Regions from separate parts of the Vreelandella sp. F11 genome, predicted to be linked through region 3. Evidence: predicted binding sites of a transcription regulator. Region 3 holds the regulator's gene; each other region holds the start of a gene.
What was found. Region 3 encodes sigma-54, which starts transcription at its own class of promoters, with help from an activator protein. Its sites were predicted from a motif close to TGGCACNNNNNTTGCTNT; they were not measured.
Positions count from the first base shown of each region.

Region 1: the regulator sigma-54 is predicted to act here: its motif matches at 3,338-3,355, upstream of codB (cytosine permease).
Region 2: the regulator sigma-54 is predicted to act here: its motif matches at 1,362-1,379, upstream of amt (ammonium transporter).
Region 4: the regulator sigma-54 is predicted to act here: its motif matches at 2,764-2,781, upstream of ACFIOZ_RS06915 (sugar phosphorylase).

Region 1 is NZ_CP170448.1:4,115,297-4,119,821, reverse strand. It holds gene ACFIOZ_RS18855 (GNAT family N-acetyltransferase) at 1-183, shown strand, start outside; gene ACFIOZ_RS18850 (YbaK/EbsC family protein) at 204-680, opposite strand; gene codA (cytosine deaminase) at 758-2,011, opposite strand; gene codB (cytosine permease) at 2,029-3,294, opposite strand; gene ACFIOZ_RS18835 (diguanylate cyclase domain-containing protein) at 3,572-4,525, shown strand, end outside.
Region 2 is NZ_CP170448.1:2,297,027-2,301,551, reverse strand. It holds gene ACFIOZ_RS10445 (NAD(P)/FAD-dependent oxidoreductase) at 1-1,194, opposite strand, end outside; gene amt (ammonium transporter) at 1,507-4,525, shown strand, end outside.
Region 3 is NZ_CP170448.1:1,852,733-1,857,257, reverse strand. It holds gene ACFIOZ_RS08350 (KdsC family phosphatase) at 1-369, shown strand, start outside; gene lptC (LPS export ABC transporter periplasmic protein LptC) at 370-954, shown strand; gene lptA (lipopolysaccharide transport periplasmic protein LptA) at 951-1,445, shown strand; gene lptB (LPS export ABC transporter ATP-binding protein) at 1,457-2,206, shown strand; gene ACFIOZ_RS08330 (RNA polymerase factor sigma-54) at 2,371-3,786, shown strand; gene hpf (ribosome hibernation-promoting factor, HPF/YfiA family) at 3,885-4,193, shown strand; gene ACFIOZ_RS08320 (PTS sugar transporter subunit IIA) at 4,198-4,525, shown strand, end outside.
Region 4 is NZ_CP170448.1:1,522,989-1,527,513, forward strand. It holds gene ACFIOZ_RS06910 (prolipoprotein diacylglyceryl transferase family protein) at 1-806, opposite strand, end outside; gene ACFIOZ_RS06915 (sugar phosphorylase) at 941-2,731, opposite strand; gene nrdR (transcriptional regulator NrdR) at 2,942-3,421, shown strand; gene ribD (bifunctional diaminohydroxyphosphoribosylaminopyrimidine deaminase/5-amino-6-(5-phosphoribosylamino)uracil reductase RibD) at 3,418-4,525, shown strand, end outside.

The DNA.
Region 1 (4,525 bases), 2.3 Mb from region 3:
TGTCGCGATACGGGCACGGGCAGGGCGTTAATGGAAGCCGCCACCCAGCTTGCCCACGATCACGGCGTAGCACGCTTGATATTAATGACCCAGGTAGAGAACGAGTGTGCCCAGCACCTTTATGAATCATTGGGCTGGCAGCGTAATACTGCTTTTTACGGCTATTTGCTGGACGTTAAATAATACTGCGCATAGATGCGTGCTTAAGTGGCGTTCTCCGGCAACTTACACACATCCACCCATTCGGCATTGACCAGCTCGGCCAGGCGCTTGGGGCTTAGACGCACGGCGCTGTTGGGCGAGCCTGCGGCGGGCAGCACTTCATCAAAAGCGTGGAGCGATTCATCGCAGTACACCGGCAGGTCAGTGGCGAGGCCAAAGGGGCAAACGCCGCCTATGGGGTGGCTGGTGAGTTCCATGACCGTCTCGGCGTCGAGCATTTTGGCCTTGCCGCCGAAGGTATCGCGAATTTTGCGGTTGTCGATACGCGCATCGCCACTGGCGACAATGAGTAGCGGTTTTTCACCGACTTTGAACGCTAGGGTTTTGGCAATTTGCCCTGGCACTACGCCGTGGGCGTCAGCGGCGAGCTGAACGGTAGCTGTGCTGGTTTCAAGTACTTCGATGTTTACATCCGGCGCGTGCTCGGCAAAAAACTGACGAACGGTTTCGATGCCCATCTTGGATTTCCTCGGTCATTAACATTCGTCGGTAACATTAGACGCTTAAATGACTAATCTAACGTGCCTTTGGTGGATTAGCCAAGCCACTGGGGCGTGGTGATTTTGGCAGGCTCACGCTGCATGATGATCTCGCCGTGGCGTACGGAAAGCAGCACTTCGCCTTGAGTGCGCAGCACGCTGTAGTCATCCTCGCCCTCCAGCAGATTGAAGCTGGCGGGTTTGCCGACCTCGATGCCGTAACGCGCTTCAATATTGAGCGTGCGGGCGCTGTTGTCGGTAATCAGTGAGAGCGCCTGGCTGAAGTCCTGATAGCCCATCATCTGGCAGATATGCAGGCCAAAATCCAACGTTCGCAACAGCTTGCCATTTCCCAGGGAGTACCAGGGATCAAAGATGGAGTCCTCGGCAAAGCAGACGTTAATGCCCGCTGCGTTGAGCTCCTTAACACGCGTCACGCCGCGCCGTTTCGGGTAAGTGTCAAAGCGCCCTTGCAGGTGAATGCTTTCGGTAGGGCAGGAGACAAAGTTAATACCCGAACGCTTGAGCAGCAGAAACAGCTTGGAGCAGTAGGCGTTGTCGTAGGAGTGCATCGCCGTGGTGTGGCTGGCGGTGACACGGCTGCCTAAGTCGTTAAACAGTGCTTCGCAGGCCAATACTTCGAGAAATCGCGAATTGGGGTCATCAATCTCGTCACAGTGCACATCCACCAGGCGGTCGTACTTGATCGCCAGTTCGATTACCCGTTTCATGGAGGCCACTCCCAGCTCGCGGGTGTATTCGAAGTGGGGAATGCCACCTACCACATCGGCGCCAATTTCCAGCGCCTCTTCCATAAGCCTGTCACCGCCGGGGTAGGAGAGCAGGCCATCTTGAGGGAAGGCCACCACCTGAATGTCGATTTTATCTTTTAATTCATCGCGCAAGGCGCACAGGGTTTTAAGGCCAATCAGGCTTGGGTCGCTGGTATCTGCGTGGGTGCGCACAAACTGCACGCCATTGCCGATCAACAAGTTAAGCGTTTTCAGTACTCGCTCGCGAATATCCGCTTCGGTGAGCATAGGCTTACGCTCGCCCCAGCGCTCAATGCCTTCAAACAGCGTGCCGCTCTGGTTCCAGCTAGGCTCGCCCGCCGTAAGGGCAGCGTCCAAATGAATATGGGGCTCAATAAAGGGCGCGCAAACGAGCTTGGCGCCCGCATCAATCTGCCCCTCAATGGCTGTTTGCGGGGCATCTTGGGCGGTAATAGCAGTGAACCTACCGTTCTCAATCTCAAGTCGGTAAAGCTCAGGGCGCTGGCGTAGGCGGGCGTTGATAATTTGCATGCTCATATAAAACAGGGGCTCACTTATTGTTTGGCAGTAGAGGGAAGCGTATCGCTTAGCGTAGCGTGGTTTAAACGAAGTAACACGGCGTAGCTGCCCGCTGCCACTATCACACCCACCAACGGAGGCAGTAACGGGGAGAGGTAAGCCGCCCCGGCGCCCAGCGCATAGGCAGCTAACCCTCGCCGGTTGAAGTCGGGTAGTCGTGCTTTATCCAATGCGGGATAGCGGCCTTTATGCTTAAGCCAGAAGTCCGCCATGATCACCCCGCCCATGGGGGGTATAAAGGTGCCGAGTAACACCAGAAACGGGATGAGTAGGTTATACATGCCCCCTACCGCCAGCACGGTGCCAATCGCTGCGCCGCCTACGGTAACCAGCCGACGCTTTTCGGTACGCAGCAAATTGCAGCCCGCCACGGCGAAGTTGTAGATGGTGTTGTCCTGGGTCGTCCAGATATTCAGAAACAGCATCAGCACGGCGATAGAGACAAACCCTTGAGCGATCAGCACATCGACGATATCCGCCTGCTGGTAAATCATGGTACCCAGTGCGCCGGTCAGTACCATTAAGCCGTTACCGACAAAAAAAGCCGCCAGGGTGGAGATGACGGCAATTTTCGGGGTCTTGGCGAAGCGGCTCCAGTTGGTGGCTTGGGTGCCGCCGCTGATAAAGGTGCCAATGATGACGGTAATCGCCGCCGCTACACTCATGCTTTCCGTGGGCGTTTGCTGGCTCAGCCCCGCGAAGCCGCGCACATCCACCAGCCCTGTAAATAGGCTTATCAGAATAAACATCATCATGGCGGGAACGGCAAAGCGTGAAAGCCAGTCCATGCCCTTGTAGCCAATCATGGCGGTCACGCAGAAACCAAACCCAAACAGCACCATTAAGGGGATTTCCAGCCACTCAGGCATCCCTGTGGTGCGTACTAACACTAGTGCAATCGTGGCGGTGCCCCAGGCGTACCAGCCGATCTGGGTAAAGCCAAGAATAAAGTCGGAAAGTTTGCTGCCTTTTTCGCCGAAGCAGAAGCGCCCCATCAGCACCGAATTGAGCCCGCTTTGACAAGCGATATAAGCAAGTGCCGCCGCATACATCCCCAGCAGCAAGTTGCCAATCACGATGACCCATAGCAGTTGGCCAATCGGAAAGGCTTGGCCTAACGTGCCGCCCGCCCACATGGTGGCGGTGAAAAACGTAAATCCAAGCAGTACTGCCGAGGTAGAAAGCAGGCCCTTGCGGGCGCTGGTAGGGACTTCACTAAGGGGATAATCTGACGTCTGCATCACGCTCTCCTAGCATAAATAAGCGAACCTGTTAGCTGTTTATAAAGCAAGAGATATGCCAAAAGGGTAGGTGGTTAAGCATGATTAATCTTGTCATTTTTTTAAGACATATCAACTCATTTTAATGATACTTTAGTAAATAAAACCTAACTGTTTGTGTACGCTTGCCGCATAAAACAGTTAGGTCAAAAAGCTCGCTTGTTAAAGAAATGATCGCTCACTGCGATTAAGCCTAGATAGGCCCGCTGCAGCTATAGCCATGAAGGAACCGGAGTAGATGCCAGAACCCCAGTATAGGAGTGTTTCACTGCCTGCGGCTAAACTTCCTTGGCATCATACCCTGGTGGGTAAGGTGGTGATGTTTATGCTGCTGGGCGTGCTGTTTGCGTATCTAACGGGGGCACTGTCGGGTGTTTTTATGGTTGAACGCGGGGCACGGGAGCAGTGGTCGCGCGAAGCGCAGGTCAATGCTCAGATAGTGAGCGCGACGATTAGGCGTATTTATACATCCGTGGCAGTTAAGACAGATGGTACTGGTCAAGTCACACATATCATTTCCCAGCGCCCGATTGGCGATGAAGAGTCGGTTCTGGAAACTGGGTTTAGCCCAATTGATGTATTGGCGCTGGCAAGTGCTCAAACGCGTAACAATGTATGGCTGTTCGCGAAGGCATCAGAGGGAGCTCTTACCGTAGTGGCAGATGCACTTAATACACCATCAGACACCCCTGACCACTTGACGGTCGATACATGGCATACAGCATCGGATGCCGCTGATTTTTATGTTGGATTTGCCAGCATTGGTGGAGAAGAGCATTTTATTAGTTCGCTGCCCATTGTTACTCCCGATGGCCAACTGTTAGGTACTCTAGTCGCCACTATAGGCCAGGAAGAAGGGTTGTATCAGATGCGTAACGATCTGATCAGAAAAGCATTTATGGCGCTGCTGGTGGTGTTGATCGCAACAGCGCTGTTAGTCACTATTTTAATGCGTCAGTTATTTACCCCTGTGCCGGTATTAATTAGATCGCTCACCGAAATTGCTAAAAATCATACCGCTGATAGGACGCCTTATACTGACCGAAACGATGAAATTGGCCGGATGGCAAAGGCCATAGATGCGCTTCGTAAAAAAGTCATTGAGCGTGAACACTTACTTGAAGTTAAAGACGAAGCGCTCCGCTTTCAGCACCTTGCTCATCATGATGAGCTGACCAAGTTGCCCAATCGC
Region 2 (4,525 bases), 440 kb from region 3:
CCCTTCCATCATTTCCGCCAGCAGATGACCGGTTGCAGGCCCTAAAGTAAACCCCTGATGACCATGACCAAAGGCGAGCCAGAGCCCGGGATGCCTGGGTGCAGGCCCAATCACGGGCTTCATATCCGGCAAACAGGGTCTTGCGCCTTTCCAAGGCGCTTCATCGCGGCGTTCGCCAAGCGGGAACACGCCGCGCGCGACTTTCTCGGCAGCGCCTAACTGATTGACATCAGCGGGTGCATCCAGGCGGTCCAACTCCGCGCCAGTGGTCAGGCGAATACCCGCGTTCATCGGCGCTAATAAATAGCCGACCTCTGCATCCATGACCCAGAAATTTAGTTTGGCGGGCACTTGAGGTGCGTAGTGCATGTGGTAGCCACGTTTTACAAAGGTAGGAAAGTGATAGCCTAATTCTTTAAGCCAGCTTCCCGCCCAGGGCCCTAGCGCCACAACGACGTTATCTACTTCTAGCACTTCAGCAGCGGTATTCACCTGCCAGCGGTCACCCACTTGTTGAACCGACTTGATATCCGACTGCAAAATACGCCCGCCGTCTTTACTAAACGCTTGGGCATAAGCCGCGACCAACCCACCTGGGTCAGCAACCGTCCAGGGGTCAAGCCAGTGAATCGCACCGATAATGGTGTCACTCAACGAAGGCTCTTTCTCCTCAAGCGCAGCCCTATCCAGCTGCGCAAACTCTACGCCATAAAGGCGCCGCGCCTCTTCGGCTTCTTTAACCCGCGCGGCCAGTTTTTCCGGAGTGCGGTAAAGCTCAAGCCACCCCTGGCGGCGCACCAAATGATCCGCGCCCGCGGCATCAATCATCGGGCCGTGAGTTTTCAGCGAAAGCTGAATAAGCGAAGCGTATTCCGGCACAATTTTTTGGTAAGCCTTTGGCGCTGAGTTCATCCAGTAGCGCAATAGCGGTGAGGCGGCGTTAACCATGCCCGCCGGACGATAGCGAATATCCACCCGGCGGTTAGGTAAAACGCTGAGTAGCGTCTTCACGTCGCGGGGAAAGGGGTAAGGCCTAACCGCTTCACGTTGAATAATACCCGCATTGCCAAACGAGGTTTCACGGCCAGGCTGAAGGCGATCCACCAGGGTGACCTCATGCCCCCGCTGGCGCAGATGCCAGGCAATGCTGACACCCACCATGCCTGCTCCCAAAACTACCGTTTGACGCGCCATTTTGATGCACTCCCTTTCACGGATTTAGAACCACAATTGAAGCTCGATAACTATTTGAAAAATATCACCAATTCATTCGCATTTATATAGTCGTAAACGCTATTTTTATAGCAATAAACAGCAATTAATACTGTTATAAGCGTTAAAAACGATGACTTCACTATTAGCGGCATAACAATTGCTTAGTTTCTATTAGGAAACCTTAATGGCATTCAGCTAGCGCCGCTGTAACGGTTTCTTCTCCTACCGCGCAAAACCCATAAAGCACCAAAAAGAAGCGCACCTGCACCAAAAGTTGCTAAGGAAAACATCATGCCTGCCACGCTAGATTTGCATAGCTCGCTGCTCGACACACTTTGGGTACTGTGGGCCGCTGCTTTGGTATTTGTGATGCAAGCTGGCTTTCTCTGCCTGGAAGCAGGCACGACGCGTACCAAAAACGCCATCAACGTCGCTATGAAAAACGTAGCGGACTTTGCCATTGCCGTCAGTGTTTTCTGGTTCATCGGTTTTGGCATCATGTTTGGCGACTCTTACCAGAGCTTAGTCGGTTCGACACTGTTTGGCTGGCAGTTGGAAGCGTCCAGCAGCTGGGTGATTACCGTTTTTATTTTCCAAGCCATGTTCTGCGCCACCTCTGCGACCATTGTGTCCGGTGCGGTGGCGGAACGTATGCCTTTTATAGTCTACACCTGGACAGCCCTCTGGATAGCCTTACTCATCTACCCGATTTTTGGCCACTGGGCGTGGGGCGGGCTGTTAGGCGGTGCAAAGGGCTGGCTTGGCTCGCTCGGGTTTATCGACTTTGCAGGCTCGACGGTCGTGCATAGCGTGGGTGGCTGGGTGGCGCTGGCTGCCGTACTCTGTATTGGCCCACGTACTGGGCGCTTCACCCACGGCAAACCACCCACCGCTTTTCCCTCTGGCAACCTGCCTCTCGCTATGCTCGGCGCGCTGTTTATGATTTTAGGCTGGTTTGGTTTTAACGGCGGCAGCACCCTGGCGGTTACCGAGCAAATACCCGGCATAATAGCCAATACTGTGTTGGGCGCCGTTGGAGGCATTCTTTCGGGCATGCTAATGGGACTAAGAACGCGACGCTACGCCGACGTAATGTATGCGATTAATGGCGCCATTGCGGGCTTGGTTGCTGTCACTGCCAGCGCTCATGTGATCTCTTTATCGGCGGCATTTGGGCTAGGCGCGGTTGGTGGCGTACTGATGGTGCTGACCAGCGAATGGCTGCTAAGTAAGCATATCGATGATGCGGTCAGCGCCATTCCTTCGCACCTTGTCGCAGGCATTTGGGGTACGCTCGCTCTGCCCTGGGTGGCCGACCTCTCGCTACTGGAGAGCGGCTTATCCCGGTCGGCTCAGTTTGGCGTACAGTTGATCGGCGTTGTGGTGTGTGGCATTTGGAGCTTTGGCAGCGCCTGGCTGCTGTTCCGCGTTACCCGGCGCTTCCTGCCTATACGCGTCTCACCTGAGGCAGAAAAGATGGGCCTCAACCTCGCTGAACATGGCGCCAACAACGAGCTAAACCAACTACTTGAGCATATGCGCCAACATGAACGTCAGGGCGATATGCGCCAGCGGATCGAGGCCGATCCGTTTACCGAAGTGGGCGAAATAGCCGCAAGCTATAATCGTGTCACCGCCGCTCTGGAGCGCGCCGTGGGGCATACCCGCGTGATGCTGCGCAACCTTCGCGATGGCGTCATCACCTGGCAGGCAGACGGCACTTTAACAAGCCTGAATCCCGGGGCGGAGCAGCTCTTCGAAGTCAACGCCGCACAGCTTATTGGTCAACCTGTCTCAACGCTACTACCCGCCCGCTCCTTAACGCCTGGCGCACGTCATGAAATTAAGCGACGCAACGCAGACATGCAGGTGCGCTACCTGGAGATACAAGTCAGCGAAGGGGCTAGCGGTTCCGTGTCAGAGCGCTCTGGAATGGTAAGAGACATTACCGAACGCAAACAGCTCCAGGAGCAGTTAAACCGCGAACACGACCTTGCCCGCACTACCCTGGCATCCATCGGTGATGGTGTTATTACCTGTGACGCCAGTGGCAACGTCACCTTTATCAATGCGGAAGCCAAACGCCTAACCGGATGGACACTTGAGGAGGCCCTGGATAAACCTATTTCCCTGGTGTATCAACTACTCGAGGAAGCTAGTAAAGAGCCGCTCAGCAACCCAGCCCGACAAGTGCTAACTCAGCTAACCCCAGTGCACTCCACCGAACACTGCCTGCTGGTGAACCGTGATCACACCCATACCCCCATTCAGCACAGCGCTTCGCCAATACGTTCGCGTAGCGGCATTACCTTAGGCGCAGTGGTTGTTTTTCAGGATGTAAGCCTCACCCGCCAACTCACCGAACAGCTCAGCTATCAGGTCAGCCACGACAACCTGACCGATCTGCTCAATCGCCGCGCCTTCGAATCAGCACTGACTGCGCTACTCAATCGCGACGAGGGTTACCATGTGCTGTGCTACCTGGATCTCGATCAGTTCAAAATCGTCAATGATACCTGCGGTCATCTAGCGGGAGATGAGCTGCTGCGCCAAGTGGCGTTAAAGCTCAAAGATCATGTGCGCAGTAGCGATATTGCCGCCCGCCTGGGTGGCGATGAATTCGCTTTGTTGCTACCCGATTGCGGTATAGAGCGAGCTTTGTCCATTGCGGAAGCGCTACGTTGTGATATCGAACAGTACCGTTTTGCCTGGCAGGGGCACACCTTTGGTATCGGCGTGAGCATTGGCTTGGTTGAACTGAACACTGCTCAGCCCATGCAGTTGAGCCAGGCACTCCACGCCTCTGACGCGGCCTGCTACGCCGCCAAAGAGGCCGGCCGCAATCGTATCCACTGTTATCAGCCTGACGACCACTCATTACTGGAGAAACATGGTGAACTTCAGTGGGTACAACGCCTGCAAAACGGCTTGGATAACGATACCTTCCGCCTTTACGCTCAACCCATTGTCCCCGTTTGTGCCGACGGCCCTGGCTACCGAGAAATTCTGCTCCGACTTGAAGAGCAGACCGAGATCATCGCGCCTGGCAGCTTTCTCCCCGCCGCCGAGCGTTATCACTTCATGGTACGTATAGACCGCTGGGTTATTCGTAATACTCTAGCCTGGCTAGGGGATCAAAACCGCCACGCGACTCTACCGTCGCACAGTTTGTGGGGAATCAATCTATCTGGAGAGTCGCTATCTGATGCTGACTTCTGCCAGGATCTTATTGCTCAAGTCGCCATGGCAGGCCTACCCCACGGCACGCTCTGTTTTGAAATTACTGAAAGCACCGCCATTGCCCAACTTT
Region 3 (4,525 bases):
CATGTAGCGCTGGTTACCGGTCGTGATTCACCTATGGTAAGTCAACGCGCTGCTGCCTTGGGCATCGACCATGTCCATCAAGGCTGTGAGGACAAACTGGCGACCCTGCGCGGGCTTTGCCAGCGCCTCGATATCGAGCTGGAGCAGGTGGCCTATTGTGGTGACGATCTACCCGACCTAGCGGCCATTAAGCGTTGCGGTGTCGGTATTACCGTCCCTAATGCACCGGATTATATGCATACTCACGCCGACTGGATCACCGAGCGTCTGGGTGGCCACGGTGCAGTGCGCGAAATCTGCGATACGCTGCTTGAATCCCAAGGGCACTGGGGCGCGGTGCTTGACACCTACCTCCACGGCCGCACGTAAATGATTAAGCGCTTTAAAGTGCATATCTGGTTAGCTGGGCTGGTCATAGCGCTGGGGGCTCTACTGGTATGGCTTGACCCCCGCGGGCCGCAAGACACCAGCATCGATCCAGAAGCGCAGGCTCAAGAGCCAGGCCACGTATTGGAAAATGCTGAAATCACTCTATTTGGTGATAATGGCAACGTCCTGCAGTCGCTGAAAACCCCGCGCCTTATCCATACGCCTCAGCAAAGCGAAACCTGGACAGAAGAGCCCGAAGCGCTGCTTTACGACAATGAGGATCGTCAATGGCTGGCTAGCGCGGATGTAGGCACGCTCAATACCGCCACCCAGTCGCTGCTGCTGTCAGGCTCGGCACGTTTGATAGCACCCGATGAAGGTTGGCAGCTAGATACCGAGCTATTGCATTATGATGGGGTAACTCAGCATGCCTGGAGTGATACACCGGTCATGCTGCAGCAACCGCCCCAGCAAATGAGTGCTTCACGTATGGACGTGTGGCTTAACGATAGCCGGGTTCGCCTAACGGATAATGTACGCGGTACACACCCCCCGGCCAAGCAATCTAGAGAGGAGTCGCCATGAAAGCACTTGTTTACACCGCCCTTTTTGCGCTCGCGATGCCGCTAACAGCGCTGGCCCAAACCTCACAGCAGGCGCCTATTGAAGTAGAGGCCGACCGCTTGGATCTCGACCAACGGGCGGGTACCGCCGTTTATAGTGGAGACGTGGACATTCGCCAGGGCGAAATGCAGCTGCAGGGCGAGCGGGTAGAGATCAAACGTAACGAGGCTGGTGAGCTCTCAACAGCAACAGCCACCGGTGAGCGCGCCTATCTGCGCCATCAGGGTGAAGGCCAGGACGGCCCCACCGAGGGTTGGGCACGGCGGATCATTTATCACGTTGCGGAACGCCGCGTCGAGTTGATTGACCAAGCCGAATTGACCCAACAAGAGGATAAATTTACCGGCGGGCGTCTTGAGTATTTTATTGACCGTGAAGTGATTCAAGCACGCTCTGACGTTGACGGCAGCGAGCCCCAGCGCATTCGAATGACCCTTCAGCCTGAACAATAGGGAGCCAAGCTGTGGCCACTGCTGACACTGCGCCGATCAAAACCCTTTATGCCCACCACCTGGCTAAAAGCTACAAACGGCGTCGGGTGGTTAAAGATATTAACCTAGAGATCTGCCAAGGCAGCGTTGTGGGCCTACTTGGCCCGAATGGTGCAGGCAAAACCACCTCGTTCTATATGATTGTCGGGCTGGTAAAATCCGATGCTGGCAAAGTAGGCATCGATGATGTGGACTTAACCCGCGCCCCCATGCACGAACGCGCCGCGGCGGGCATCGGCTACCTCCCTCAAGAGGCGTCTATTTTCCGCAAACTTTCGGTTGCCGATAATATTATGGCAATCCTCGAAACCCGCAAAGAGCTTAATCGCAGCGAGCGGGAGCAGCGCCTGGAAGCGCTGCTCGAAGACTTTCATATCACTCATATTCGCGACAATCTAGGCATGAGCCTTTCAGGCGGTGAGCGCAGGCGAGTCGAAATAGCCCGCTCGCTCGCCACCGAACCCGCTTTTATTTTACTGGATGAGCCCTTTGCGGGCGTAGACCCCATTTCGGTAGGCGAGATTAAAACCATCATCCGTGCGTTGAAGCAGCGCCATATCGGTGTACTGATCACCGACCACAACGTGCGTGAAACCCTGGATATTTGCGATATTGCGTATATCGTCGGTGATGGGCAAATCATTGCCAGCGGCTCACCAAGTGCCATTCTCGATAATCAGAAGGTCAGAGACGTATATCTGGGTGCTGATTTTCGCCTTTAAACTAATCAACTGTGCCTACAATCACCACCTGCCCATAAACCTATTTTTTGGCTCTGTAAATAGCGCTCTGCAACAACTTTACTACCAATGGCATGCTTATTGCACTTGCACCAGGCACTCACTCGCACTAGTGTGGAGCCTTCTGATTAACGAGTGGTTCTCAGATGGTCATGAAAGCTTCTCTCCAACTGCGTATCGGCACACAGCTGACCATGACGCCCCAGTTGCAACAAGCGATTGCGCTGTTGCAACTCTCGACGCTGGATCTTCGTCAAGAAATTCAGCAGGCTCTAGATGCCAATCCCATGCTGGAGCAGGAGGATGAATTTAGTGAGCAGGCTGTCAGCGAGCCTAAGGAAGAAGAGTGGTCAGAGAGCATCCCTACGGAGCTCTCGGTAGATAGCGACTGGTCCGATACCTATCAAGATATGGGTAGCCAGGGAGGTAGCAGCAGCGAAGGCCCCGATTTTGAACGCCAAGCGGCCGGACAGAGCCTACATGGGCACCTGCTGTGGCAACTTGCCATGACCGACTTCAGCGCCCGCGAGCAGCTTGTCGCGGAGAGCCTAATCGACGCACTAGATGCAAACGGCTACCTGACTCAGCCACTTAACGATATCCGTGAAGGCCTACGAGCCCAGGGTATTGATGGGCTTAGTCAGCGGGAAGTGGAAACCACACTGCTTAAGCTGCAGCAGTTTGAGCCAACCGGCATATTTGCCCGCGACTTGCGTGAATGCCTAATGCTGCAGCTTGCCGCTCTTCCCGACGATACGCCGCTGCTGGTACCCGCCCGCCGCCTAGTGCGTCAGTTTCTTGAAGCGCTCGGCAAGGATGACATGCGCCTGCTGAAACGCCGCCTAGGGCTCGACGACGAACAGTTGGCCGATGTCATTCTACTGATTCGCAGCCTGGATCCTCGCCCAGGCAGCGCCTACGGCGACACCGACGACAGCTATGTGACCCCCGACCTAGTCGTCCGCCACGATAACGAAGGCTGGCATTTGGAGCTCAACCCTGAGGCCCTACCACGGCTGCGTATTCAGCCCGACTACGCCAGCCTGATTAAGCGTGCGGACAAAAGCGATGACAACCAGTTTCTCAAAGAGCACCTCCAGGAAGCGCGCTGGCTGATCAAGAGTCTCTCCAGCCGTAACGATACGCTGCTGCGGGTGGGTCGTGAAATCATCACCCGTCAGATTGGCTTTTTAGAGCACGGCGAAGAGGCCATGAAGCCGCTGATACTGGCAGATATCGCTGAAGCCGTTGAGATGCACGAATCGACTATCTCACGGGTAACGACGCAGAAATATATTCATACCCCACGCGGTGTATTTGAGCTCAAGTACTTTTTCTCCAGCCAAGTGAGCAGCCAGGATGGCGACAGCCACTCCAGTACCGCCATCCGCGCGCGGCTCAAAAAACTCATTCAAGAGGAGCCCCCTGGCAAACCGCTTTCTGACAGCCGCTTAGTCACGCTATTAGGCGAAGGGGGGGTGCAGGTAGCGCGTCGCACGGTGGCTAAATACCGCGAAGCCATGGGCATCCCCTCCTCCAGCGAACGGCGCCGTTTACGCTAGACCCTGATGCCGTTTAAGGGAAACTCTCGACAAGGGCTTTGCAACGCGGCAAAAAGGGTTACAATCGAAGTACAGTCCGATGGATAAGGAGTACGTCAATGCAAGTTAATATCACTGGTCATCACGTAGAACTGACTGACGCCTTGCGTGACTATGTCAACGAAAAACTTGAGCGTGTAGAGCGCCACTACGACAATATAACCACGGTGCAAGTCACCTTATCAGTGGAGAAAGAGCGCCAGCAGGCCGCCTGTACGCTGCACGCCGCAGGCGCGGATTTACATGCGGAAGCCATGGACAGTGATATGTACGCCGCTATCGATGCCCTAGCGGACAAAATCGACCGTCAACTCGTTAAACATAAGGAAAAAGCACAAGCTCGCGCCCAAGGCGCAGGCGTGCGTTAATTCAATGACGTTGGAAACCATACTCCCCCCGGAACGCGTTCTGTTTGACGTACCCGGGGGCAGCAAAAAAAGGGTGCTGGAGTTTTACAGCACCTTTATTGCCCAAAATATTCCCAGCCTGGACAGCCAAGAAGTGTTTAGCCGTTTAATCGGCCGTGAGCGCTTGGGCAGTACGGGTATTGGTAACGGTGTGGCTATCCCCCATGCGCGTAGCCCCCACTGCACAGCCCCTATCGCTGGCTTTTTAAAACTGTCAGAAGCGATTGATTTCGACGCTATCGACGGCGACCCGGTAGACCTGGTGTTTGTTCTGCTGGTGCCCGAAGAAGCAG
Region 4 (4,525 bases), 330 kb from region 3:
CGTTCTAACCCACGCTGCAGCGTCGCGCTGGAAAGCTCGCCAAAGTGCGTATTCACCAGCTGCCCATTGGCATCATAAAAGAGCGTGGTTGGCATGGCGTGAACTCCGGTGGCTTGTCCAACCGCATTGCGGGGGTCAAGCCATACGTTGTCCAGTGAGAAGCCGTGTTCGCTCATAAACGCCTCAATGTGGGCAGGCGACTCCCCTTGATTAATGAAGATAAAGGTGATGTCGGTTGCATTAGTTTGCGCCTGTTCAAAAACCGGCATTTCGCGGATACACGGCGGGCACCAACTGGCCCATAGGTTGACTACTATAGGTTGTTGGCTCTGTCGTGACATTTGCGGTAAATCGATGGCTTCACCTGCGCGAGTGGTCAGTGTGATATCCGGTAACGGGCGAGTTTGGCGTTCTATCAAGGTAGCGCTACCTGCGGCGAGCCCCCACACCAGGCCGCCGGTCAACAGTGCCCCCGTCAGTGGAAATCGCTGGCGTGGTGAGCGCCATAAAACCCAACTGGCATATGCCAGGCCGATAACAATGCCGCCAACAATGTCAAAGCCGCCATCGCGAATATTCAGGCGCGAAACTAGGCCATCGTATTCGCTCCAGTAGCGCACTACGAAGACCATACGGGCGCCAATAAAAGCTATAAACAGCAGGGTAAATAGCGTATCGCTGACGGGCACCCTATGGCGCCGACCCAGCAGCGCACCGGCAAACAACGCTAATAAGAACGCCAAGCCGATCAAGAGTTGGTGGATACTAAAGCCCATTGGGCCTAGGGCGACACTCTGTTGCAACATAAGAAAAAATAACCCCTAAGATAATGCAGTGCTGACATTGTCGCAGCACGACATTATTTAGGGATTATGCGCGGTATATCTGGGGCGATATGTCGCAACTAACAGTTTTTGAAAATTGAGTCTTCTCAATGGTATTAGCGATCGGCCACTAACCAGCGTACCGCATAGGGCGGTAGCGTACCTTCTGCGACCCAAGGGTTGCTGGGATCCAGCCCTTGCCAAGCGTGTTTTTCCAGTGCCTGGGTCACCGCTTCTCCTACGTTTTCTAAAGGAAGTGGTAGATCGGTGACGTTGTACAGCGCCAATAAACGGCGGCCATCATGGAGCGGGCCGCGCTCTACCGCCAACAGTTCCGGTGCTGAGACCACAACCCGCTGGGCGGCATTGGGGTGGAAGCAGGGCTCCTGACGGCGCTGGTCTAATAGCCGGTTTAAGGCGTGGAAAACATCGTGGGTCGGCGTTGAAGGGCTATCGAGCAGGAGGTCAAGCTCGCGACGCTGCCAGCGCCGGCGGTTGATCGAGCGCAGGCGCCCGCTGCGCTCAACGCCTTCCACATCATTGAGCGTGCCCGTCAGGGTGTGAATATACAGCGCGGGTATACCCTGTAAGCTGAGCATAATCGCTTGGCTGCATAGGAATCGGGCGATCTGCCACGGGTCGGGGCCGCGGCGGGTGCCGCGCATGGCCTCAAACCAGGTAATATTGATTTCGTAAGGCGTGTCGCTGCCATCCGGGTTGCTGCGCATGCTGACAAAACCGCCAAACTTGTGCATCAGTTCCAACAGTGCATCTCGCTCGTGGTCAGGCAGTAAGCCTTCCAGGGGGCGTACGCCAATGCCGTCGTGACTGGCGGTAAAGTTGAGGTAGGTGCAGTGGTCGGGCAAAACGGGAAGGCTGGCAAGCCAGGTTTGCAGGGTGCTCGCTTCACCACGAGTGAGGGTATGCAACAGCAGAGGGGGCAGAGCAAATTGATACACCATATGGGCTTCGTCGGGCGCCCCCTCGGGCAGCCGATTTAAACCAAAATAACTGATGTTTTCCTGGTGTGGCACATTGGTTTCGGTGATCAGCAGGGTGCCGGGTGCCACGTGATCCACAATCGCCCGCAGCAGCCGCACCACGGTGTGGGTCTCTGGCAGGTGAATGCAGGCGGTGCCTAGTTTCTTCCATAGAAAGGCCACCGCATCCAAGCGCACAATCCGCGTCCCCTGCTCCAGGTAGAACAGTAAAATACCCACGAACTCCAGCAGCACATCAGGATTTTCAAAGTTCAGGTCAAGCTGGTCTTCGGAGAACGTTGCCCACAGGTAGCGGGTACCGCGACGAGTGGATATAGGGACTAACAAGGGACTACTGCGCGGACGTACCACTTGAGATACATCGGTATCTGGATCGACTTCGATAAAGTAGTCGCGGCCAGGCAGGCTGCCGCTCAGGTAGTCCACAAACCAAAGAGACTCCCGTGAAACGTGGTTGAGCACCAGGTCGGCCATTAAGTCGTAATGGCTGGCCAGTTCTCGGATATGCGACCAGTCGCCAAGGTCGGGGTTAACTTCCCGGTAGTGGATGACCGAGAAACCGTCGTCACTGCTCCAGGGGAAGAAGGGCAGTACGTGTACGCCGCTGATACGATCACCTAACCGCTGCTGAAGAAAATCGCTAAGTACGGCCAGCGGCGGCACACTATCTTCGATAATGGAGTCACCGTAGCTGATCACCCACTGGTCTTTTTCGCTCCAGGAAGGTGCGTTATTAGCGTTGGCTCCTACGGTGTTGGATGAAAATGGGGCAAGCGACTGGAAATGCGCCAGGTGCTGGTTCAAGCGGCGCTGTACTTCGCTTGCCCGGGGCCCGTAAAGGTGGGTGAGGTAGTCATGAACGGTATTTGAAAATTTGTCGTGAACGGTCTGCTCAAAGCGGGGCATGGGTGACTCCTGATAAACAATCTGCCACAAACGCTGCAGCTTGTGTGCCAAATCGTTACAATACGAGTTGATACCGCGTTTAAACGCTAAGGTACATTAGCTTATGGCAGTGGGTACTGCTAAAACGCTATTAATAGCACACACATTGACAGGTTATAACACGCTAACTCGTGCGGCACGCTGACACGAGCTGACAACAGGTTGACCGCTATGCATTGCCCTTTTTGTGGTGCAAACGATACTCGAGTGACCGATTCGCGGTTGGTCGCTGATGGTGACCAGGTGCGCCGTCGCCGCCAGTGTGCGAGCTGCCAAGAGCGCTTTACCACCTATGAAACCGCTGAATTAGTCATGCCGCGGGTGGTGAAGTCCGACGGCTCCCGTGAGAGCTTTAATGAAGCCAAGCTGCGGGCTGGTATGCTGCGCGCGTTGGAAAAGCGCCCGGTCAGCGCTGAAGCCATTGAGGCAGCGGTCGAGCGCATTCGTCAAACCCTGCGTGCTCGAGGCGATCGTGAAATCAACGCTCGTGATATCGGCGAAGCGGTTATGCAAACGCTTAAGACTCTCGATCATGTGGCCTATATCCGCTTCGCGTCGGTGTATCGCAAGTTCCAGGATCTGGATGAGTTTCGCGCAGAGATTGACCGGCTTTCCCAAGAGCCCTCAGACAAGAGCGTGCCGTCAAAATGAGCGGCAATTTTAGCCAAGCTGACCACCGCTACATGGCCCGGGCGCTGCAACTGGCGCAAAAGGGCTTATACACCACGGATCCTAACCCGCGTGTAGGCTGCGTCATTGTGCGCGATGAGGAGATAGTTGGCGAAGGCTTTCACCTGCGTGCCGGTGAACCTCATGCTGAGATCCACGCTTTAAACGCCGCAGGAGCGCGCGCCCAGGGGGGCACCGCCTACGTCACCCTGGAGCCCTGCTCTCACACTGGGCGCACCGGCCCCTGCGCAGTAGCGCTTCGAGAAGCTCGGGTCTCGCGGGTCGTCATGGCGATGATAGACCCAAACCCGCAGGTCAGCGGCCGAGGTATTCAGATACTCGAACAGGCCGGTATCGACGTCGCGGTGGGCTTGCTGGAAAGCGAAGCGCGCACGTTGAACCCCGGCTTTATTAAGCGCATGGCCCTGAAACGCCCCTTTGTGCGCCTGAAAATGGCGATGAGTTTGGATGGTCGTACCGCCATGGGGTCAGGGGAGTCCCAGTGGATCACCGGGCCTGAAGCGCGCACCCAAGTGCAGCGGTTACGGGCACGTTCCAGCGCAATATTGAGCGGCGTCGAGTCGCTGATCATGGACGACTCTCGGCTAACGATACGGGCAGAGCAGCTCCAGCTCGATAACGCTGACGACGTGATTCGCCGCCAGCCGTTGCGGGTGATTTTAGATACGCATTTGCGTTTACCCCTGGCGGCGGCCTGTTTACGCGAGCCGGGGCGTACGCTAGTGCTCACCACACCAGGCCATGCGGAAGAGAAGCGCCATCGGCTAACTCAGGCGGGTGCCGAAGTGCTGGTACTACCTGCCGGTAGCGATGGGCGGATCGATCTGGTCGCAATGCTCCAGTGGTTAGCCGAAAATGAGCAGGTTAACGAACTGTTAGTGGAAACCGGCGCGACCCTGGCGGGCGCTATGCTTGACGCGGCGCTGATTGATGAACTGCAGCTATTTGTTGCCCCCACGCTGTTAGGCGGTGAAGCGCGGCCGCTTTTTGCGCTGCCAGGCCTCTCACGTATGGCGGATCAACGGCGGTTAACCATTCACGATATGCGAGCGGTGGGGCGTGATT